Regions from separate parts of the Exiguobacterium sp. LL15 genome, predicted to be linked through region 2. Evidence: riboswitches for the same ligand, from Rfam matches in the RefSeq annotation. Region 2 holds a riboswitch; each other region holds the start of a gene.

Region 1 (7,614 bases), on a different contig from region 2:
CGCTGACCTTGATTCCGCAACTCGTTGATCGGGTCAATATTCCGGTCCTGGCAGCAGGTGGAATTGGTGACGGTCGTGGACTAGCAGCTGTCCTGTTGCTTGGTGCGGCTGGTGCCCAGCTTGGAACACGGTTGATTGCGACGGAAGAGGCGAAGGTTCATTCGGCATACAAGGCGCACTTAATGGATGCGACCGATACCGATACACGCATCATCGGACGTTCCGTCGGATTCGTCCGACGTGTCCTTGATGGTCCTTACGTCGAACGACTCACAGCAGAGACACCTGCTGCTTTTCTCGATCAGACGAATGAGTCGTATCATATTACGGGCGCTCTTGAGGGCGATGAGGAGAAAGGGTATGTCAACGCTGGACTGGTTGCGGGATTGATTCATGATGTGCCGACTGTTGCGGAGTTGTTTACGCGCATGATGGCGGAAGCAGAGGAACAGCTGAAACAAACGACGACTCGTTTTACGACATGAGCATACAGGGATGGACCCGTGATGCCACTTGTGGACAGCGGGTTTTTTCATGTTTTTTTGAAAATGGGACATTTGTCCTTTTCAAGTAGGGCACGAGTAAGGTCTACTCTAGTGTAGAGATTAAAGGAGGAGATGACGTGCAAGGAGTCGTGTTTGCTTTGATGAGCGGTCTGTTCATCGCCCTGCAAGGCATATTCAATGCGCGCCTTGCGACAGGCGTCGGACCGTGGTTGTCCGTATTGATCGTACACTTTGTGGGTCTGATGGGTTGTTTAGTCATTTACAGTTTCGTACGAGATCGGAAAATCGGTGGCTTCCGTCAGTTACCATGGATTTATGCGAGTGGCGGTTTGATTGGCGTGTTAGTCGTCGTAACGGAACTGACAGCAATCCAAAAACTCGGGATGACATGGGCGATGTGTTTATTACTCGTCGCACAGATTTTATGTGCGTTTGTGATTGATTTAAAGGGATGGTTCGGTGTCTTAAAAAAACAAGGAAATCGTGGTCAGTGGGTTGGTGTGGGTCTCATGCTTGCAGGAGTTGCGATTTTCTCACTTGCCTAAAGGGGGGAATGAACATGGAAACCGTCATTCAACAGTATGGACTGGATACGATTTTGACGGAAGAGACGCGCGCTTGGTTGCGTCAAGAAACCTTCCAAAAAGGGGAACTCCTCTGTACGACAGGGGCAGCGATCGATCGGATGTACTTCATCGTTGCAGGCAAGGTCAAGATATCTGCTGCCTCGTCAGAAGGAAAGCAACGGATTCTACGATTCAAGACACCACTGACAGTGATTGGTGACGCTGAGTTCATCAACGAACGGGAAGTATTGAATACGGTCGAAGCGGTGACCGACGTCGAGGTGTTGAGCGTACCGTATGCGATTTTACGCGAGCACAATACGACGAACGTCTTTCTGCAATTTTTATTACGCACGATCACAGCCAAGTGGTATGCCGACTCGAAATCAGCGTCGCACCATGTGTTGTATACCGTTGAAGAGCGATTTGCAGGGTATTTGTTGTCGATTGCTTCTGAAGCCAGTGACAGTTTATTTTATCAGGAGATGCGGACGTCGAACCTGCATGACGTCGCTGACTGGCTTGGAACGAGTTATCGCCATCTCAATCGGATCATCACGAAATTATGTGAAGAAGAGATTCTCGTTCGACGACGCGGGAAAATCATCATTGTCGATCTGGAGCGGATTCGCGAGAAGGCGAACGGCAACAGCTATGAGTAAGGAGGAACGAACATGGTAATAGGCATCGTGTGTGCCGTATTGGCAGGGATGTTGATCAGTTTACAGACGGTATTGAATGCTAGGATGAGTGACGCGTTTGGCGCTTGGGCGACGACGACGCTAGTCTTCTTCGTCGGTTTCGTCGGAGCAAGTGTCACGTATGTTCTGTTTCGTGGTGGAACAATCGAACAGATTCAAAACGTATCGCCACTCTATTGGTTTGGTGGACTTGTCGGTGTTGGCGTCGTTTTTTGTGTCATGCGTGGAATTCAATTGCTTGGTCCGTCCGTCGCGATCTCTGTCGTTCTGATTTCGCAGTTAAGCTTTGCTCTCGCTGTCGATACGTTCGGTTGGTTCGGTTTACCACAAATTGATTTATCATTCGGTCAGCTCGTCGGTCTCGCCGTCATGGTGTGCGGCATCTTCGTTTTGAAGCGGTATCAAGTCGTGGCGCCGGAACAACAGGCAAAGGATCAGATAGAACGTGTTTCGTAATAACCGAATACAGAACGAGGACGGTGGCATTCCAATCCACTGTCTTTTTTTGACTAGTTTTTGACCTGGATCATGCGTTTTCTAAAGTAAAGCGAGAGGACAAGGATGAGAAGACCACAGTACAACATGATCGTCGTGATTGAAACATGAAACGACAGTAGAAAAGAGAGAAGCGCATAAGATAATGGAACGAGACCGTTTGACGCGGCATTCACGACACTCATGACACGTCCCATCGTCTGTTCCGCACACTGAGACTGGATGAACGTAATGAAGCGAATATTGATGATCGAAGAAAGGACACCAAGTGATAACAGGATGATCAGGTACAACGAAATCTGCTGGACTTGACTAAGCAGGAAGAGAAGCAGACCTAATGCGCCAATCAATCGGACTGATGAAGTAAGCCCGTTTTCTTTCTTCTGCGTTAAACCACTCCAGAGCGCCCCTCCGAGCATTCCCATTTGATAAGCCCCTTGCATATAACTTAAATCCATCGCATCTCCTTGGAGCACATCATGAACGAGTAAGGGGATTCCGAGTAAGAGTGGTCCAAAGAAAAAGAAATTGACACAGATGACAAGAAAAAGTGTCTGCTTGAGTTGCTGAAGGTGAAAGACGTAATGTAGCCCTTCTTTTAGTTCAAAGAGAGCTGAATGCTGACGTGCTCGCTTGATCTTAGATTCACGAATACCATACGTGAAAAGGAGCGTCAGACAGAGTGTGCCGAAAATCACGAGAAAGACGTGCGAGTAAGAAGAATGGCTGAGGATGACTCCACCAAGAATCGGACCTGAAAAGAGGGCGATTTGATTAGATGTTTGAATCAGTGAATTGGCTTTAGTGAGTTGTTCTTTCGGAACGAGTGTAGGCAGTAAGGAAGCATTCGCCGGCGAAAAGAATGCATCCACACTACCGAATAGCAAGGCGAATACTAAAATCGTCAGCAATGTAAGCTGATCGGTATGAAGTAATGCGAGAAGACAGAGAATGAAACTGATCCGTAAAGCGCTCGAGATGCGCATGATCGTCGAACGTTTATAGCGATCGGATAGGACGCCACCGAATAACATGAGAAAAATACGGGGTAACAAGGTGACCATGAGGACGAATCCAAGATATGACGCCTGGTTTAGTGTATGGATGACATACCATTGTTCAACAAACAGATAGGTTGATAGGGAGAGGGCAGAGCACATACCGGACCCCCATAAAAATAAAAAAGATGGATTTTTAAACAGCGATTGTTGCGTATCCATTTCAACAGGCAGCATATGGCACCTCCGGTTTAGACGTCGTCATTCTCAAATAGTGGTTCATCAATTGCAAAGGCAGTCGTCATGATATAGAAGTGTTTTTTATCTTCTTCGTCTAGTGAAGGGGACCGTGTGAACTCGTCCAATAGAGCACGATATTTGGTAGAAAATTGCCGAAAATTGGCTTCAGACATCGTCAGTTCCTTTTGAAGCGATAAGCTCATCCAGTCTTCAACGTTTGAAGACACGGGAGAAAAAGCAGTAGTTGGAGCGGTGAGGACGCGTGTCTTTGCTCGGTCCAATACCTCAAGATACGACTGCCGGGTCGCTTCATTCGTCTCGACGAAGTTCAGTAGATGATCGGCAGGAATGTAGCCTCGAGCAATCGCTTGATAGTATTTCAATAGATTGCCGCCCTGTTCTTCCGTCCGGACGAGGCGAATCAAGTCATGCTTTTCAAGTTCTCGTACATGATAGAGGATCTTTGCGCGGGATAACGTCAGCAAGTGGGCTAACTGATGTACCGTATGTGGTTTTTCGACGAGAAACATGAGGATTTTTGTTCGTAACGGATCACTGATCACTTTTAACTGTTCATAGCTCTCTAATATGTGAATCGCTTTTTGTTCCATGCAATAATCTCCTTTTTAACCGGTTAATTTTTATTAACCGTAAAACAAAAGACTTCATTTGTAAACGGTTACAAATTTATGTGAGGGTGTTGGTAAAGAAGACACCATTTGTTTACATACAAAAAAACTGACTCCAGTGACATCTCGATCATCCTCCACTTTCTACTGGAAAGTAGGGGAAGAACGAGATGTTTGAAATCAGTCTCAGCTACTGTATGTGGTTCGAGGTGATTAGACCGTCGTCGTATCTTTCCATTCCTGCTCGATGAAAGCATCGCGACCAGAAGCAGCACGATCTTTTTTATAGTGTTCTGGATTTTTCTTATGGAAGTCTTGATGGTACTCTTCCGCCGGATAAAATTCAGAAGCGGCATCGATCCGCGTTACGATTGGTTGTTTGAAACGATTGCTTGCAGCAAGGGCGTCACGGGAAGCGATCGCTGCTTCATGCTGTGCATCCGTATGGTAGAAGATCGCTGGTGCGTACTGCGTGCCACGATCTTGGAATTGACCTTCTGCATCCGTTGGATCCGTTTGCGGCCAGTAGAGTTCGAGCAGACGCTCGTACGGGAACAGGCTCGGATCAAACGTGATTTGGACGACTTCGAGATGTCCCGTCGTTCCTGTTTTGACTTGTTCATACGTCGGGTTATCGACGTGTCCGCCCATGTAACCTGATACGATTCCCTCGATTCCTGGTAATTCTTCAAATGGTGTCACCATGCACCAAAAACATCCACCTGCAAATGTTGCTTTTTCCATCCGTCTCTTCCTCTCCGTGGGAAATTCCCATTGTATGTCTGACAGCGAGAAAAACGAAAACGACTCCTTCGCTTGGTTGCAAAAGGAGTCGCCGCTTTTTATCAACCAAAGCTTTCGCTTTGCTGGTCGTAGCACCTTGCTATGCGCAGGTTGCTGGGACGTCATCGATCCAGATCTCTCGGTCCACTCTTGATAAGGGTATATGAAGTTGATGTCATTCGTTATCATTGCTGTGATGATACCATTCACACAGAAATAAAGTCAATCCTTAGGTTTTAAGGCACGTAAAACGGTCGCTCCGAGTGTCTTCGCACCAATCAACAACGCTTGTTCGTTGATCTCGTACTGCGGATGATGCTGTGGATGATTGATGCGACCGTCCGTATATCCGGAGCCGGTAAAGAAGTAACTTCCCGGGACGTGTGTTAGATAATGTGCGAAGTCATCCGCCGCCATCATCGGTGTGAGTGACCGGACAGATGCTTCCGGTAAGAAAGAAGCAGCTTCCTGAACGAGTTTTGTCTCGTCCGGATGATTCCAGAGTGCCGGGTAACCCGTTGTGAAGTCGATCGAATAAGTAGCACCGATGCCGGCACACGTCGTTTTGGCGACAAGGTCGACTTCTTGTCGGAGCTGATGCCGCAGGGTTTCATTGAACGTCCGGATCTCCCCGACGATGCGTGCTTCACCCGTGACGATGTTCGGCGCCGTTCCTGCGTGGAAGCATCCGATTGCAAGAACAGCGGGTTCGAACGGATCGACCCGTCGACTGACAAGGTGTTGTAAGTTGCAGACGAGTTGTGCCCCAGCGACGAGCGCATCTTTTGTTTTGTGCGGTGCTTGCGCATGTCCACCTTGACCATGAACGATGATTTCGAATTCGTCGATCGCGCATAATGTATGTCCTTCCCGAAACCCAATCGTACCAACCGGTAAATCATTTTCGAGATGTGTCGCGAAAATCGCATCGACGCCCTCGAGGACGCCGGCTTCGATCATTTGGATGGCTCCGCCAGGAAAGACCTCTTCTCCATGCTGATGAATGATTCGAATCGTTCCTTGCAATTGATCACGTAGCGGATAGAGCGTAGCAGCAAGGGCCATCACCATCGCCGTATGTCCATCGTGTCCACAGGCATGCATGACACCGGGATGGATCGACCGGAAGGAAAGCGTCGTCTCTTCTTGAAGTGGTAAAGCATCAAAATCTGCACGGACCGCAATCGTCGAACCAGGTTGTTTGCCTTCGATCGTTGCGACGACACCACGACCTCCGACGGCTGTTTGATAAGGAATGCCCTGTTTCGCGTAAAAGGTAGCAATTCGTTCTGGTGTGCGGACTTCCTGGAAAGAGAGTTCCGGATGTCGATGAAAATCACGACGTAACGCGATCATCGTCGGTTCGAATTGTTCAAGTGCTTCAAAAAGTTGAGTTTGCATCTTCAAGCTCCTTTGACGTGTGTCTTTTCGTGAAAAGGGGTACAGATACAGGTAATCACGAAAGGGGATAATGAAACATGGGAGAAATCGTCGTCAACGCTGTACTTACAATCAAAGCAGGACTTGCGGATCAAGTCTTCCCGATTCTACAAACGGTCTATCATGCCGCACAAAAAGAAGAAGGATGCTTACGTTATTCCTTGCACCAATCGATTGAGGATGAGCATCAATTCATGCTGTATGAAGTGTATCGGGACGAAGAAGCACTTGAAGCGCATATCGCATCCGATCACTATAAAGCCTACCGTGAACAGATTGAGTTGTACTTGATGGATCGACAAGTGACGAAATACGTCGAGATGACATTCTGACGTGTTGCGATAAGAAGAGACGAATCCGTCGATTTCGACGGATTCGTCTTTTTTATTACATCGATTTGAAGCCGAGGAAATGCTCTTGCCAACGCGGTTCATAAATCGAATTAATTTGAAGCTGTGAACCACCCGCATGGATGAAGTGTTCGCTATCGAGCATGATTCCGATATGCGATGGACCATCCGTGTAGGTGTTCTGGAAGAATACGATATCTGAGCGTTTACCACTCGAGATACTCGTCCGGCGATTCGTAAAGAAAGCACCGTACCAGTAGCCGCGAACGTTCGTCCGACCACCGTATTTTCCAGCCTTATTTGTCGCGTAGTGAATCAAACCGGAACAATCGAAGCCACCGTTCACGGCATTTTGCGACCCCCATGTGTAAGGTGTACCGATATGTTGGACGGCTGCTTGAATCAGCTTTTCACCGCGCGTGTTATTCTTTTTAATGACCCGTTTATCGGACGTAATCGTCACAGCTGAGACCGGAAGATAGACGGGTGTCCAGCCTGACTGGATGACATAGAAGTTTCCGACCCGGTGACGCGGATAAACACGTTTGCCTTGCTCAACGAGTCCGCTGCCTTTTGGACTGGTTGGACTCGAAAAGAAGGATGTCGTCTGTTTGACGGTATAGATTTTCGTTCGATTGATTGCTTTTTGTGTCAGTTTCATATCGGGTTTGCTCGTGCTGATATAAGGGTTGAGGACGTAACCCGTTTGACCGCTGGCTAAGCGAACTTGCCAAAAATCATCATCAATTGATTTCAGACCAATCAATTTTGTCCCTTTTTTCAAATAGGCAGCTGGCCGACTGTAAGCGACGTCAGCAGAGAAGAGTGGCGTTTGGTCCAGATGGACATAAAACGTTGTCCCTTTTTTCGCTTTTGCTGTTGGTTTATTTAGTCCGATCCGACTCG
Region 2 (7,614 bases):
TTTTGAGATCTTCACGTCTGTATCGTAATTACGGATCGAGCGACGTCCTTTGACGATTTCCATGAAGTCTGTTTGAGTTTGCGTTGCCATATTAAATCGACTCCTCTTTTAATTTAGGTAATGTGTCGGCGTTCGCTTCGATGCGTTGAATCATCTCAGCTAACGTCCGTTGTTCTTCAGCAGAGAATCCTTCGAGTAAGTTCTCGAGGAACTCATCTTTTTGTTCGCGTAATCGTGCAATGCGCGTCGCCCCTTGTTCCGTTAAGGAAACAAGAATCACCCGATTGTCAGCGGCTGAACGCTCGCGAGCAATCATCCCTGTCGATTCCAAGTGTTTGAGGTGACGGGTCACCGCCGCGTGATCGACATTGACGCGTTTTTGCAATTCTTTTTGACTGATCGTTTGATCGACTTGTAGTTGAGCAAGCAAATCCATTCGCGTCTGACTGAAACCATCCGTACAGAGATCGAATTTTTGAGCAATCGTCTTATTGACGGAGACGAGTGCATAGATCAAACGTCCTTTTTCGGTGCAGGAAATACTCAATCCATCACATCCTTCCCTTCGTTCGAAGAAACCTTTGACGTATCAAAGATTGATATGTAAACGAATATAACGTGTTTATTTTGATGACGCAACTTATCTGCTTCTGACATAAAAAAAAGATATCATTCACGCGGAATGATATCGAGTCAGGCGACTTAGCTAATTTGGCGTTCAGATGCTGGAAGTCCTTTTGCATCAATTGCTGCAATGATCCGGCGGAAATAGAACAACCAAAATTGCAGGAACGGTCCAATCAGGAAAATCGAGAGGATCGTACCGAAGAAAACAGGTCCCCCAAGCAACCAGCCAATGCCGCATGCCGTAACTTCCATGATTGTTCGCATCAGACGAATTGATGTTCCAAAGCGCTCTGCAAGTGTCAATGTCAACCCATCGCGTGGACCAGCCCCGTATCCGACAGCGACATATAGACCAGCGCCCATCCCAATGATGAAAATGCCGAAAATCAGCCAGAGTGTATTCAACCAGATCGACTCAAATGACGGTAAGAGATGAGAGCCAAGAACAAGATTCATGAAGACACCGACGAAAATCGCGTTGACGAGCGTTCCGATTTGCGGTGTGACGCGGTCTAACGCGTATTTAACGAACACGAGTAATAGACCGACAAGCAAGATGATCGTTCCGACGGATAGCGGCGTCTTTTTTTGGAGACCGAGATGCAATACATCCCACGTCGAGACACCGAGTTCAGCTGTGATCATCATCGATGAGCCAAGGGCGAGTAAAAATAAACCAAGTAGGAAGAGCCCCCACTTTAACGTAGCGCGTAACAACCAGGAAGCACGATGACGCGTCATGTCTGGCACCTCATTTCTTAAAAATAATTGATTTGTTAACTGTATCATGAGGAAAGTGGAAGAAGAAAGACGAAATTTTCCGTTTTTTACATCCTAAGTAGGAGGGGAAGGATAAAAGAGAAACGTATACTGAAGAAAAAGGAGGGAGAAAAATGAAAGCGATCCGGCACCTGATTCGTTTTACATACATAGAAGCCATCTGTTGCGTCTTTCCCGTGATGATTTTTGCGGCGCTTGCTCTTTCAAGTTATCTTCCTACTGAACCGGTTGCTCGATATGATCTTTTGTTGCTTTGGTGTATTCTCGTCCAAATCGTCTTACTCGTCACGCGTTATGAAACGATGGAAGAATTCAAACTGATCTTATTGTTTCACGTCATTGGTCTAGCCCTTGAACTGTTTAAAGTGAACGTCGGATCTTGGAGTTATCCGGAAGACGCTTTGACGAAAGTGGCTGGTGTTCCCTTGTATGCAGGATTCATGTACGCAAGCGTTGCGAGTTATGTCTGCCAGGCGTTTCGGCGATTTCATTTACGATTTATAGCATTTCCACCACCTTGGCTTGCGATCAGCGTCGGGAGTCTCGTCTATCTCAACTTCTTCACCCACCACTGGATCTTCGATGCACGCTGGCTATTGATGGTCCTCGTCGTTCTCGTCTTCTATAAGTCATGGGTTCATTTTACGATCGAGCAAACGATCTACCGGATGCCGCTCGTCCTGTCCTTTTTATTGATCGCCTTTTTCATTTGGATCGCGGAGAACATCGTAACGTTCTTTAAAGGCTGGGTCTATCCGCATCAAGAAGGCGGATGGGCAGTCGTTGATCTTGGAAAATTGTCTTCTTGGTTCCTGCTTGTGATCATCACGGTTTTGATCGTCATCGTCGCAAAATACAAGCGTCAGGATCCGGCTGTGGAAATTCAACAACGTACCTAAACAAAAAAATAACCAGGCTGTTTTTTTGAACTACTTCCGCGTTTTTTCGTTGCTATAGTGAAAAAAACGCAAAGGAAGTGGTCATGGATGATGCAACAGGTGATGGAACGAGCAACTGAATTGGTACAGATGAAATTAGCGACCGTGGAGCGGTATGAAGATTGGCAACTCTGGCTCGACGAAGTAAACGGAATCGATGAATGGGTCAAGATGTCAGCGTATTATGCACCGCGCGACGTTCAAGAAACATTGGTCATCGATGAAGCAATAGAGCTAGAGCAGACCATCGTCATGCCACCGCAAGTACCGCTCGAGCCAGTACGCAAGCAACGTTATGCCTATACGTTTCAGCGGGGGTTAAAAGGCGGTACTTTACTAGAATGGTCGGGCAGTCATATTTCTGAACGAGACGTCCGCGATTGGAATCTCGAGCACGGCATGGAAGTCCGGGTCCGTGTCGATCGTCAGGATGATCAAAAAACGATATGTCGTGTTGAAGCCGTCGTCTCGACGGAGCGAATGAGAGAGAATCCGGAACGTGTCGTGTTTGAACAAGCAATCGTCAAAGCACATGGAATCATTGAGGAAACGGTGAATGGTCCACTGCAAGATGAGTCGGGTAGATCGTTCTATTATGTTGTACCGGTAGAAGACATGCGCTATTTCCGACTAGAAGCAGGGCAACTTGTCGATCTCGTCATGTGGCGGGGACGGAAGGATACATTAACGATTGCTTGGAAGCATCCGTTCACGTATGAAGAGCCGATCGTCAACGCATCATCCAACCGTCCGTCAGCGATAGAACAACAGGTAGTGAAGACGCCTGTGACAACAAAAAAGTCAAATCGGTATGCACGAAAAATGAAACGGCAACCGGTGCCGAAAGCTAAAAAAGCGCAGCGTCGCGTCCGTATGCCAAAAGAGCAAACGATTGAACCGATCGTAACAACAGCCGTACCGGGACAATTGATGGATTTCGTTGATAAGACACCGTTAGATTTCACGCGCTTCACAGGCATGCGTCTTGTTATCGTTGGAAACGAACAACAGACCGCTGTCTATCGTGAGTTCTTTGCGCCGACGGGGATCGAATTAATTCATCTAGCAGGGGACGCACAGTCCGCGAAAAAGATTGCTTGTCTCGCCAAAAAGACGGACGCGATCGTCGTCGTGACGAGCCGTGTCTCTCATGCAGCGAGTGCACATGTCATCGCTCAGGCGAAAAAGCATGGTATTCCATTCGCGATGGAACGCCTCGACGGTCGACGTTCGTTATATACAGCGTGTGAGCGGCAACTTGAGCGCGCTTGGTTGAAACAGAAACAAGAGGGGAAATTATTGAAAAATCAGTGAAACATTAGAAGTTATTAGCCGTAGAGTAAGGTGAGAACTTATTTTTCAAGGAGGACCTTACTCATGTCATCTCAATTAAAAAAAGCAGCGAAGGAGTCGCTCAGCGGTCGTTGGGGATTCGCAGTCCTAACAGTTATTCTGTTTAGTATCATTCAAGGTGTGCCTGGATTATTTGGATCAGATATAGATGAACCAGCTAATACGATGGATCTCGTCGTATCGTTGGTATCGATTTTATTGATCCCGGTCGGAGTCGGTTGGACTTGGATTGCGATGTCGATTGCTCGCGGAGAAGAAACGAAAGTGACGGATTTATTTGAACCATATGGTATGTTTTTCAAAGTGATTGGTCTAGCCATCGTACAACTCTTTTTTATCTTCTTATGGTTACTGCTATTAGTCGTACCGGGAATCATTAAATCATTTTCTTACATGCTAACGTTCTATATTTTGCGAGATGAACCATCGATTGGTATCTTAGAGGCCATTACACGCTCCCGAAAAATGATGGACGGGCATAAAATGGAAGCATTCCTTCTTCTACTGTCGTTTATTGGTTGGGCTCTTTTAGGGATCGTTACCCTCGGCCTAGCATTCTTGTGGATTACACCATATTTCAGTGTTACCTTTGCAAAATTTTATGATCGTGTTCGTGGTGAACAAACGCCAGAGCCAACATCAGATTTCGTCGCACCATATTAATACCGGATCCCGACACTACGTCGGGATTTTTTTATGTGTGAAATAATTCCGATGGGAAAAGACGGTTTAATAGTTGCTTTAGTTCAGTGAATTTTGTACGATGAATGCAACACATCTTATCTAGAGAAGTCGAGGGACTGGCCCGAAGACACTTCAGCAACCCCGCCGTGGCGGAAGGTGCTACTTCCAGGAAGGGATACCTTCCGAAGATAAGAGCGGACAGGACAAGATACCGTCGCTCTTTTCGAACTTCGAAAAGAGCGTTTTTTTATGATAAGGGGGACGATGGAGTGGAGTATGGTTTTTGGTTACCGATTTTTGGGGGATGGTTACGTAATGTCGAGGATGAACAGATGCCACCGACCTTCGATTATGCGAAACAAGTCGCACAAACAGCAGAACGGATCGGCTTCTCGACGACGTTGATTGCGGAATTGAACTTGAATGATATCAAAGGCATCAAGGAACCGAGTCTTGAGGCATGGACGACGGCAGCAGCGATTGCTGCAACGACAGAACGCCTTGAGATCATGACAGCGGTTCGTCCCGGGTTCCATAATCCAGCGACGACGGCGAAGATGGCGGCAAACATCGATCAGTTGAGTGGTGGACGCTTTACGCTCAACGTCGTCTCAGCGTGGTGGGCAGAGGAAGCGAAACAATACAACGGTATCTTCACAGCGCACGATGAACGTTATGCTCGGACGGAAGAGTTCGTCACGGTTATGAAAGGACTATGGGCAGATGCGTCACCGTATAGCTTCTCCGGTCATCACTACACGATCGAGCAAGCAGAACTCCATCCGAAGCCAGTCCAGCGTCCGGGGATCAAGCTCTACGCTGGTGGAGAGAGTGAAGCTGGAAAGCGAACGATCGTCGAACACTGTGACGCTTATGTCATGCACGGGGGCACGGTTGAAGAAGTAGCCCATAAAATCGACGATATGAAAGTACGCCGGGAAGCGACGGGACAAACGCCGCTCGAGAGCTTCGGTCTTGCGGCCTACATCATTTGTCGGGATACGGAAGAAGAAGCACTTCTTGAATGGCAACGCATCACGGACGTTAAGGAAGACAGCGCCGGTTATGCCGGTTATCAGGATTTCATCAGTAAATCGCAACTGGAGCAACAGGTCGAACGAAACGATTATTCCGTCTCGAACCGTGGTCTACGTCCGAATTTAATCGGAACACCAGAACAAATCGCTGAACGGATTCTAGCATTCGAAGCCGTCGGTGTCACGTTACTCTTATTACAATTCTCACCACAACTCGAAGAAATGGAACGCTTTGCTCGTGACGTAATGCCACTGGTCGAAGCGAAACGAAAGGTAGGTCAACAATCATGACAAAAATTCATATTCTCCACGAAAATCAAGAATGGACGGACCATCTCATCAAACGTCTCGAAGAACTCGAGTTACCGTATGAACAGTGGCACTTGAATGAAGGGATCGTTCCGCTGGATGAACTGCCGCCAGAAGGCGTCTTTTACAGCCGGATGAGTGCCTCTTCGCATACGCGGGGGCACCGTTACGCGCCGGAGTTGACGGAAGGGATCCTCGCTTGGTTAGAAGAGCATGACCGGACTGTCTTTAATGGAACGCGTGCGCTTCGTTTAGAAGTCAGCAAAGTCAATCAATACACGGCGTTGCGTAAGGCTGGGATTCGTGTACCGAAGACGACGGCTGCCGTCGGACGCGATCAAATCGTACAAGCAGCAAAAGAAATTGGCGTTTCGTCATTCATCACGAAACATAACCGGGCTGGGAAAGGTCTCGGCGTCCAGCTGTTCCACTCGATTGAAGCACTTGAAGCTTATCTCGACGGTCCGACATTCGACGAACCAGTCGATGGCATCACGTTGATTCAAGAGTATATTCAAGCACCAGAACCGTACATCACACGTTGTGAGTTCGTAGGTGGAAAGTTCGTCTACGCGGTTCGAGTCGATACATCAGAAGGTTTTGAGCTTTGCCCAGCGGATGCATGTGTAATCGACGACTTGTTCTGCCCAGTCGGTGAAGAAGCACCGCAAACACCGATGAAGTTCCAAATCGTTGAAGGCTTCGATGACCCGATCATCCAAAAGTATGAAGCGTTCCTTCAAGCGAACCAAATCGCGGTCGCAGGCATCGAGTTCATTAAGGATGCGTCAGGTACGATCTATACGTATGACGTCAATACGAATACGAACTATAATTCGGATGCCGAGGCAGCTGCAGGACGCTACGGTATGCTCGAACTAGCGAAGTTCCTCGGTGCAGCCCTTGAAACAAGCACAGTAAAATAAGAATCTGCTCTCGCCCTGTCACCGGACGTTACAAGACCGGATGACAGGGTATTTCTATAGAAAAGGGGGCGGATCTATGATTACGTGGAGAGAAGAACGACAGCTCGATATTCCGATTGAGGAAGCATGGCACTTGTTTGATCACACGCGATTGCAGCGTTTGATTCCAAACGTCGTCCAGCACGAGGTGATTGAACGAAAACCGGGTGTCGTCGGTTCGACGTATCGTCAAACATACATGCAGGGTAATCGACTTGAAACCTATATCGTGACCGATTTAGCTTATACGAACGAGCCTGACTTCAAGCAAAATACGATTGGATTCACATTGGCTAAAATATTCAAGATCGAGATGACCTTTACACTCAAACCACTCGGACCTGATCGATGTCTGTTGATTTATACAGGGAAGAACGAGGGAGCCAATTTTGTTGGAAAGAGTCTGTTGTCGCTTGGAGGAGAGCGAGAGAATGAGAAAATCGTTCATGGGCTGTTGCAACGTGTCGAAGAAGAAGCGGCAAAACAAAAGAAGAACAATGCATAAAAACACGGATTCCCGCACTTGGGAATCCGTGTTTTCGTATCTTATCGATTCGTATACGATTTGTGACTGCTCGGCAACCCAGAGAGGTAGCCGACACCACCCGTTTTTTGAATCCCGATGCCGTCTTTCATCGCTTTTTCAAGCGCCTTTGGATCGACGGCGGTGATTTGTTTGTCAGTCAATGACTCACCCGGATGTTGATAGTTACTTAGGAGGTAGCTATACTTCCCAACATGATCAAGTGAACGGAGACCAGTCGCTTCCGCTCCGACTGGAACCGAAAGGATACGTGATAGTTTTTTCGTCTTCAGGTTGTAGGCCCAAACGAAGTTATTTGTATGCAAGGAGCTATCTTCACCGATAAAGAGCGTATCAGATGTCGCGGAGTAAGCAAGGTTATCTGGATTCGCGACGAG
Region 3 (7,614 bases), on a different contig from region 2:
AACTCATGACGAGACTGGCGATCGCCGAAATACTGAGCACCCAGCCAACATCGACCGGATCAAACTTTAGAACAGTCGTCATGTAGATGGCGAAGAACGGCATCGTGATGAACGTTCCGAGACGCGAGAAAAACGTCCCGAACAAGACCCCGAGTGTCAACGGATGCAGTTGACGTATGCGTTGCATATGATTCCCCCTAACCCCTGTTTCAGACAAATGAAAAGCATCCTTCCATTATATAGGAAGGATGCCGGCTTCGGTGAACTTATTTGCTGACTGGAACGACAGCACCTTTGTACTTGTCGAGGATCCAATCTTGGTTTTTCTTTTCGTGCAGAACGTCAAGAAGTGCTGTGACACGCTTGTCTTTCTCATCGCCATCACGTGTAACGATGATGTTGACGTATGGTGAAGACTCATCTTCTGATGCAATTGCATCTTTCAATGGGTTCAGACCGTTATCGATCGCATAGTTCGTGTTGATGAGGACGGCGTCGCCTTCATTGTTTTTGTAAGCTTGCGGAAGAAGTGATGCTTCGATGTTCGTCTTGAACTTAAGTTTCTTCGGGTTCTCCGCGATATCACCGAGTTGTGCATCTGTCGTTTTACCGTCTTTGAGTTTGATCAATCCTTCGTTTTGAAGGAACGTCAAGACACGACCGCGTTCCGCGACGTTTGAGCTCGTTAAGATCGTTGCACCGTTTGGTAACTTATCGAGTGACTTGTATTTCTTCGAGTAGATACCGAGTGGTTCAACGTGGACGCCACCTGCGTTCGCGAACTTATATGATTTGTTTTCTTTCTCTTGTTGCTCAAGATACGGTACGTGCTGGAAGTAGTTCGCATCGATTTCTTTTGAAGCGAGCGCTTTGTTCGGAAGTACGTAATCTTGGAACTTCTTGATTTCAAGCTTGTAACCTTTTGCTTCGTATTCTTTTTTGACGTGCTCAAGAATCTCAGCGTGCGGTACGTTCGAAGCACCAACGACGAGTGTTTTGTCGTCGCTACCTGATCCTGATGATTTTTCGCCACATGCAGCAAGGCTAATAGCTAAGACGGATACAGCAGCAGTACCTACGAATTTTTTCCAAGTTTTCATGAATGATTCCTCCAATATGATTAAGTTTCGAATTAACGTTTATCGATTGCGCGGATCAGCAAGTCACCAATGATTTGGATGACGAAGACGATCGCTAAGATTAAGAGTGTTGCAATGACGATGACATCGTTTTGAGAACGCTGGAATCCTTCGATGAAGGCCATGTCCCCAAGTCCACCTCCGCCGACTACTCCGGCCATTGCCGTATAACCGACAAGTGAAACGAGCGTAACCGTGATTCCCGAAACGATGGCAGGCAATGCTTCCGGGATTAAGACTTTATAGATGATCTGGAACTTCGTCGCGCCCATCGATTCGGCTGCCTCGATGACACCTTTATCGACTTCGCGTAACGCGAGTTCAACCATCCGACCGTAAAATGGTGCAGCACCGAAAATCAGTGCCGGTAATGCTGCCGTTGGTCCGAGGAACGAACCGACGATTGCTGTCGTAAATGGAATCAATAAGATCAGTAAGATGATGAACGGAATCGAACGGAAGACGTTGACGACCAAGCTCAACACTGAATAGAACGCCCGATTCTTGAACAATAACTCTTCGTTTGTCGCATACAATAGTAAACCAATGATCAAACCGAGGACGAATGTCGAGACACCAGCGATTGCCGTCATATAGACGGTACTGCCTGTAGCTTCCCACACCATGTCCCAATCTAGATTGTCAAAGAATGAAATCATCGGTGATCCACCTCCACTTCAACATCACTGGCTTGAAGCTTCGTGATGACCGCTTGTGTTGCTTCTGTTTCCCCGATCAACTGAATGAACAGTGTACCGAGTGCCCCTTCCTGTGATTGACCGACGTTTCCGCCGATGATATTGAACAGGACCGGCGAATCCTTCATGACTTCCGCGAGGATCGGGCTTTCTGCTGTCGATCCGACAAACGTCAACTGAACGATTTTTCCGGTTGGGTACCGTTCGCGTAGTTTCGCGAACGTTAACTCGTTCTCCGACGGCGACGTCAATTGTTTGACGAATTCCTTCGTCATCGCTTGCTTCGGATGACGGAAGACTTCTGCGACCGGTCCTTGCTCGACGATTTTACCGGCTTCCATGACGGCGACCCGGTGACAGATTTTTTGAATGACGTGCATCTCGTGTGTGATCAAGACGATCGTCAGTTTCAGTTTTTCATTGATGTCGACGAGTAACTCAAGGATTGAGTCCGTCGTCTTCGGATCGAGTGCACTTGTTGCCTCGTCACATAAGAGAACGTCTGGGTTCGATGCCAGTGCCCGAGCGATACCGACACGTTGTTTTTGACCACCGGATAATTGTGACGGATAAGCTTTTTCGCGTCCGTCCAAACCAACGAGTTGGATCAGTTCCGCGACCCGTTCCTTGCGGTGTGCTTTCGGGAAGCCACCGAGCTCGAGTGGGAACATGATGTTCTCTTCAACCGTCCGTGACCATAGTAAGTTGAAGTGTTGGAAGACCATCGAGACATTCTTGCGGACGCCTCGTAATTCCTTAGGTTTTAGTGATGTCATTTCAACACCATCGATTTGGATCGAACCACTCGTTGGTGCTTCGAGCATATTCAGTAATCGGATCAGGGTGGATTTCCCTGCTCCGGAATAACCGATTATTCCAAAAATTTCACCGCGCTCGATTGTCAGATCGACATTCGCAACGGCTTCGACCGCTCCGCGCTTTGAGCGATAAATCTTTCCTACGTCTTGTAAACGAATCACAACTGTCCCTCCTAAAATAAAAAAAGTGCGCGCGTTTTAGAGCAAACGCGCGCACTTTTCAGTACACAAAACCATTTGCTCTCATCTCCCAGACTTTTGTCTGCTGGAATTAGCACCACTTCGGATTAGATCCGCGGTTGCCGGGTTTCATCGGGCCAGTCCCTCCACCACTCTCGATAAGAGTTTCGGTATTAAGTTTGTAGAATATATTCTGAATATTAGCAGGGGTTATTTTTGTTGTCAAACAGTTTTTTCAGAAACTTTTTCGAGGAACGTGAAAGCACGTGTTAAGTCTTCTTTCAAATCTTCCGCATCCTCAAGTCCAACTGAAATCCGAACGAGACCGTCCGTGATGCCGAGTTCTGCCCGACGTTCTGCTGGGATCGACGCGTGCGTCATCCGTGCCGGCACCGAAATCAGACTCTCGACGGCACCAAGACTCTCAGCGAGTGTGAAGAAGTGTGTCGCCTCGACGAGTTTTTCTGCGTTCGCTGCTGAACCGACATCAAAGCTGATCATCCCACCAAATCCAGTCGCTTGTTTCGCTTGGATGTCGTGACCAGGATGCGATGCAAGTCCTGGGTAGAAGATGTTCGAGACGATGTCTTGCGCTTGTAGGAACGCAACGAGATCATGTGCTGTCTCTTCGATCGCATCCATTCGGATACCGAGTGTACGAAGACCACGGACGAGCAAGAAGCTGTCTTGCGGTCCAAGCACGCCGCCTGTCGAGTTTTGGATGAAGTGCAGCTCTTCGCCGAGCGCATCATCTTTGACGACGACAAGTCCAGCGACGACGTCCGAATGTCCGCCGATGTATTTCGTCGCACTGTGCAAGACGATGTCTGCACCAAGTGCGAGTGGTTGTTGATGATAAGGTGTCGCGAACGTGTTGTCGACGACAAGTTTAAGATCGTGACGTTTGGCGATCGTTGCGATTGCTTCAATGTCCGTTACTTTCAACAACGGGTTCGTCGGTGTTTCGACGTAGACGATTTTCGTGTTGTCTTGGATCGCTGCTTCCGTTGCCGCAAGGTCCGTCGTATCGACGAATGTCACTTGGATGTTGAACTTCGGTAAGACGCGTTGCATCAAGCGGAACGTACCACCGTAGACGTCATCCGTCATGACGATGTGGTCGCCAGACTCAAGCAAGTGGAAGACGGCATGGATCGCTGCCATCCCAGAACCGAACGCAAAACCACGTGCGCCGCCTTCAAGATCCGCAATCAATCGTTCGATGCTCGTCCGTGTCGGGTTCGCTGTCCGTGAGTATTCGTATCCGTCCTTAAGTTGACCGATTTTATCCTGCTTGTATGTGCTTGTTTGATAGATTGGAGGTGTGACGGCTCCTGTTGCCCGATCGACACCTGTTCCTCCATGAATCAATGCTGTCTTCTTACGCATGAGTTTCGTCCACCTTTTCAAAGATTTGTTGGCTTAAATAGCGTTCGGCACTGTCTGCGAAGACGGTGACGATCGTACTGCCGGGGTGACGCTTTGCGATATCAAGCGCAGCAACGAGCGCTGCACCTGCTGAACTACCAACGAGTAATCCTTCGCGAGCAGCGAGTGTATGAACCGCGTCAAATGCATCGCGGTCAGAAATCGTATGAATCTCATCAACGAGTTCACGCGGAACGAGGCTTGGCCATTTCGCTGTACCGATACCTTCTGTCTTATGCGGACCGGCTGGACCACCATTTAAGACGGAGCCTTCCGGTTCGACGATTGCTGCTTTTGTACCGAGACGTTGTTTTAAGAAGTCCGCTGTTCCGGCGAACGTACCACCTGAACCACAACCGGCAACGAACCAGTCGATGTGCGGCAAGTCCGCAATCAGCTCAGGACCGAGTGTCCGCTGATACGTGACTGGGTTCTCTTCGTTTTCGAATTGTAACGGAACGTAGCTGTTCGGAATTTCCTGACCGAGTTCTTTTGCCCGGTCGATAGCCCCTTGCATATCGAGTTCAGTCGGTGTGTTGACGACGGTTGCGCCGAGTGCCCGCATCAACGTCTGCTTTTCCTGACTGAATTTTTCCGGAACGACACAGATGACTTGGAGATCGTATTTTTTAGCGGCGAGCGCCAAGCCGATGCCGGTATTCCCGGCTGTCGGCTCGATGATCGTACCGCCTGGTGTCACATGTCCGTTTTCGATTGCTGCATCAACGAGTTGAATGCCAAGGCGGTCTTTGACGCTGCCCCCAGGGTTCATCCATTCGAGCTTCGCCAAAATGCGCGTACCAGCAGGCAAATCGAATGAAGTGATCTCGTAGAGTGGTGTGTTTCCGACGAGGTCGCGGACGTTGTTCGCGATCATCCGAAGACGATGTCCCATTCATCACGACCGGCAAGCATTTTCTCGGCATAGTGCTTCGCTCCTTTGAGGTCATGTGCGCTCGCAAATCCACATTGGACTTCGTTTTGCGCTGGAATCTCTTCTGCTGCGAGGACGTCTTTCAACGTCTTCTCAACGAGTTCGCTCATTTTTTCGACCGAGTCGAAGTTCATCATCGCCATGTAGAAACCTGTTTGGCATCCCATTGGCGAGACATCGATGACATCATCCGAGTAGTTACGGATGTTTTCAGCAAGTAAGTGCTCGAGTGTATGCATCGCACGCATCGGCATTTGCTCAACGTTTGGTTGTGTGAAACGGATATCGTATTTGACGACTTGGTCGACTTTACCTTCTTTATAACCCGCGACGCGGATATAAGGTGCTTTGACTTTCGTATGATCCAGGTTAAAGCTTTCGACGTTCATTTTTTGAAGTGCCATGATTTATTCCCCCATTTTCTCGGCTTCTACGAGCCAGACGAAGTGATTGTATTGTATAAATTTAACAGTGAATCCTCGTGCTGTAAACAATTCTTCCATAACTGGAATCAACGGGTAGAACTCGCGTTCGAGATCTTCCGCTAACGCGTCGAACCCTTGAGCACGTGCTTCACGAATCGTTTGCAGGCGTGCCTCTTCTGAGACGAACATCGTATCCGCGTAGACGATTTTTCCGTCTGCCGGTAAATGTGATGCCATCAGTTCGATCGCTTCTCCCTTTTCCTCATCTGTTAGATGATGAAACGCATACGTCGAAACAAAACTGCGTGCTTCCTTCGCTTCGAACGAGAGGAAGTGACCGTCTTGTACATCAAGTGACGGAATCTTTTCCGTCAGGATTGCCCGCATCTCCGGACTTGGTTCGACGGCGAGTACGGCGTCGTGACGTGCCAGAAGACGTTGTGTCAGGTTCCCTGTGCCTGCTCCGAATTCAATGACCGGCGACTGCGCTTTATCCGCTACTGTATCCAAAATCTCATCGTATCGACGAAAAACCTCTTTATACTCCGGATCGTGTCCAGTTACTGTCTCGTCATACGTCGATGCCCATTCTGTGAAAACATCCATAAAACGTACTGTCATGCCTTGTCGTCCTCCATCTCACCAGTTAATTCCGAGTAATCGGATATGAATTAAAGTAATTTTCCTTATTCGCATTGTAGCAAGGAGATTCTATCCTGGCAAGCGACCGGCTCAAAAAACTTCCAGAAAACAAAAAAAGGCGTTGCCGGCGAACCGACAACACGAATAATGTGGTTAGAAATGCTACGAAGGAAAACCCAGCTCCATTCGGAATTGTTCGCTCTTCCGCGTGGAGGACGGCGCCTGTTCGACATGATTGCCAGCTTACGTTCACTTCCTGATCGGTCCTTTCGATCCACCACCCGTTCATTGCACCGCTTCGTCTTTGGGGGACGACTTAAGGGGAAACAATACACCGGCTTAGGATGGGAGAAAGGGTTCAGGACTTGAATCGTATTGAACAATCATCTCTGCTAGACTTCCTATAATGCATTTCTAGAAGTTGTTATGAATATACCATTCATATTTCTGCGTTGTCAACGGATTATTGTAAATATTCCGACAATTTAACAAAAAGAAAAATCCAATCGGACTTCTCTTACCGTTCTTGACAGAAAGCAAAGACGTTTTGAACGGACTGGAAAGCATAAAGTCGCTCTACGACTTGATTTTCTTCAATTCGCAACAACGCAGGAACACTCATGACACGGGCTTCTTCTAAGAAATCCGGAATGAAATTCCCGTTCGCCTTCTGAATCGATTGACCTGATTCCGTCGCTTCGACGATATCGAGCATACGTTCCGCGATGGCGCATGTCCCGCACATCGGTGCATAGACATACAATAGCCCGTTTTCCGGGACGGTCGTGACCTCTTGCATGACGGTCGCTCCTTTCTTCGTGGTATCTGTCGTCAGTATACAAAAAAAAGAGAGCGGACGAAACGCAAGCGCCTCGTTCACTCTCTTTTCGTTAAGTATTACTCGTTGATCATCGATTTGTATGCTGCAGCATCCATCAATGCTTCGACTTGCGATGCATCTTCGATTTCGATGTCGACCATCCAAGCGCCTTCGAATGGTGACTCGTTGACGAGTTCTGGGGAATCTGAAAGATTTTCGTTGATGGCAACGACTTTACCAGTGATCGGTGCATATAGTTCCGAGACTGTCTTGACCGACTCGACTGAACCGAATGGCTCGTTTGCTGTGATCGTATCACCGACTTCAGGCAATTCGACGAAGACGATATCCCCGAGTTCGTGTTGCGCGAAATCCGTGATTCCGATGCGCGCCTTGTTTCCTGATACTTCGACCCATTCATGTTCTTCCGAATAGCGTAAGTTGTCTTTTACTTGACTCATTTCCGATTCCCCCTGTGGACTAATTTGGACTAACGTGTTCAGTATACCAAAATCGACTCTGAACTTAAT

The links. Region 2 has a riboswitch for S-adenosylmethionine ahead of NOM72_RS13865 (LLM class flavin-dependent oxidoreductase). Riboswitches for the same ligand answer to the same signal wherever they lie in the genome.
Region 1: it holds a riboswitch for S-adenosylmethionine, as region 2 does, so the genes downstream of both, msrA (peptide-methionine (S)-S-oxide reductase MsrA) here and NOM72_RS13865 (LLM class flavin-dependent oxidoreductase) in region 2, are expected to answer to the same signal.
Region 3: it holds a riboswitch for S-adenosylmethionine, as region 2 does, so the genes downstream of both, NOM72_RS02215 (methionine ABC transporter ATP-binding protein) here and NOM72_RS13865 (LLM class flavin-dependent oxidoreductase) in region 2, are expected to answer to the same signal.

What each region holds. Positions count from the first base shown of each region.
Region 1 covers NZ_JANFNX010000002.1:276,566-284,179, forward strand. The annotation lists gene NOM72_RS12755 (NAD(P)H-dependent flavin oxidoreductase) at 1-485, shown strand, start outside; gene NOM72_RS12760 (DMT family transporter) at 623-1,051, shown strand; gene NOM72_RS12765 (Crp/Fnr family transcriptional regulator) at 1,066-1,734, shown strand; gene NOM72_RS12770 (DMT family transporter) at 1,747-2,229, shown strand; gene NOM72_RS12775 (MFS transporter) at 2,283-3,503, opposite strand; gene NOM72_RS12780 (winged helix-turn-helix domain-containing protein) at 3,518-4,117, opposite strand; gene msrA (peptide-methionine (S)-S-oxide reductase MsrA) at 4,349-4,879, opposite strand; SAM riboswitch class I at 4,975-5,078, opposite strand; gene NOM72_RS12790 (M20 metallopeptidase family protein) at 5,141-6,319, opposite strand; gene NOM72_RS12795 (putative quinol monooxygenase) at 6,397-6,690, shown strand; gene NOM72_RS12800 (SH3 domain-containing C40 family peptidase) at 6,746-7,614, opposite strand, start outside.
Region 2 covers NZ_JANFNX010000003.1:160,838-168,451, reverse strand. The annotation lists gene NOM72_RS13895 (nitroreductase family protein) at 1-90, opposite strand, end outside; gene NOM72_RS13890 (MarR family winged helix-turn-helix transcriptional regulator) at 92-547, opposite strand; gene NOM72_RS13885 (YczE/YyaS/YitT family protein) at 703-1,416, opposite strand; gene NOM72_RS13880 (DUF817 domain-containing protein) at 1,521-2,306, shown strand; gene NOM72_RS13875 (DUF2325 domain-containing protein) at 2,394-3,659, shown strand; gene NOM72_RS13870 (DUF975 family protein) at 3,723-4,361, shown strand; SAM riboswitch class I at 4,475-4,577, shown strand; gene NOM72_RS13865 (LLM class flavin-dependent oxidoreductase) at 4,652-5,710, shown strand; gene NOM72_RS13860 (ATP-grasp domain-containing protein) at 5,707-6,654, shown strand; gene NOM72_RS13855 (SRPBCC family protein) at 6,731-7,198, shown strand; gene NOM72_RS13850 (PhoX family protein) at 7,240-7,614, opposite strand, start outside.
Region 3 covers NZ_JANFNX010000001.1:454,979-462,592, reverse strand. The annotation lists gene NOM72_RS02230 (MDR family MFS transporter) at 1-187, opposite strand, end outside; gene NOM72_RS02225 (MetQ/NlpA family ABC transporter substrate-binding protein) at 267-1,100, opposite strand; gene NOM72_RS02220 (methionine ABC transporter permease) at 1,133-1,798, opposite strand; gene NOM72_RS02215 (methionine ABC transporter ATP-binding protein) at 1,795-2,817, opposite strand; SAM riboswitch class I at 2,896-3,000, opposite strand; gene NOM72_RS02210 (bifunctional cystathionine gamma-lyase/homocysteine desulfhydrase) at 3,058-4,224, opposite strand; gene NOM72_RS02205 (PLP-dependent cysteine synthase family protein) at 4,217-5,140, opposite strand; gene NOM72_RS02200 (S-ribosylhomocysteine lyase) at 5,137-5,601, opposite strand; gene NOM72_RS02195 (class I SAM-dependent methyltransferase) at 5,605-6,243, opposite strand; gene NOM72_RS02190 (thioredoxin family protein) at 6,782-7,063, opposite strand; gene gcvH (glycine cleavage system protein GcvH) at 7,162-7,545, opposite strand; gene NOM72_RS02180 (arsenate reductase family protein) at 7,610-7,614, opposite strand, start outside.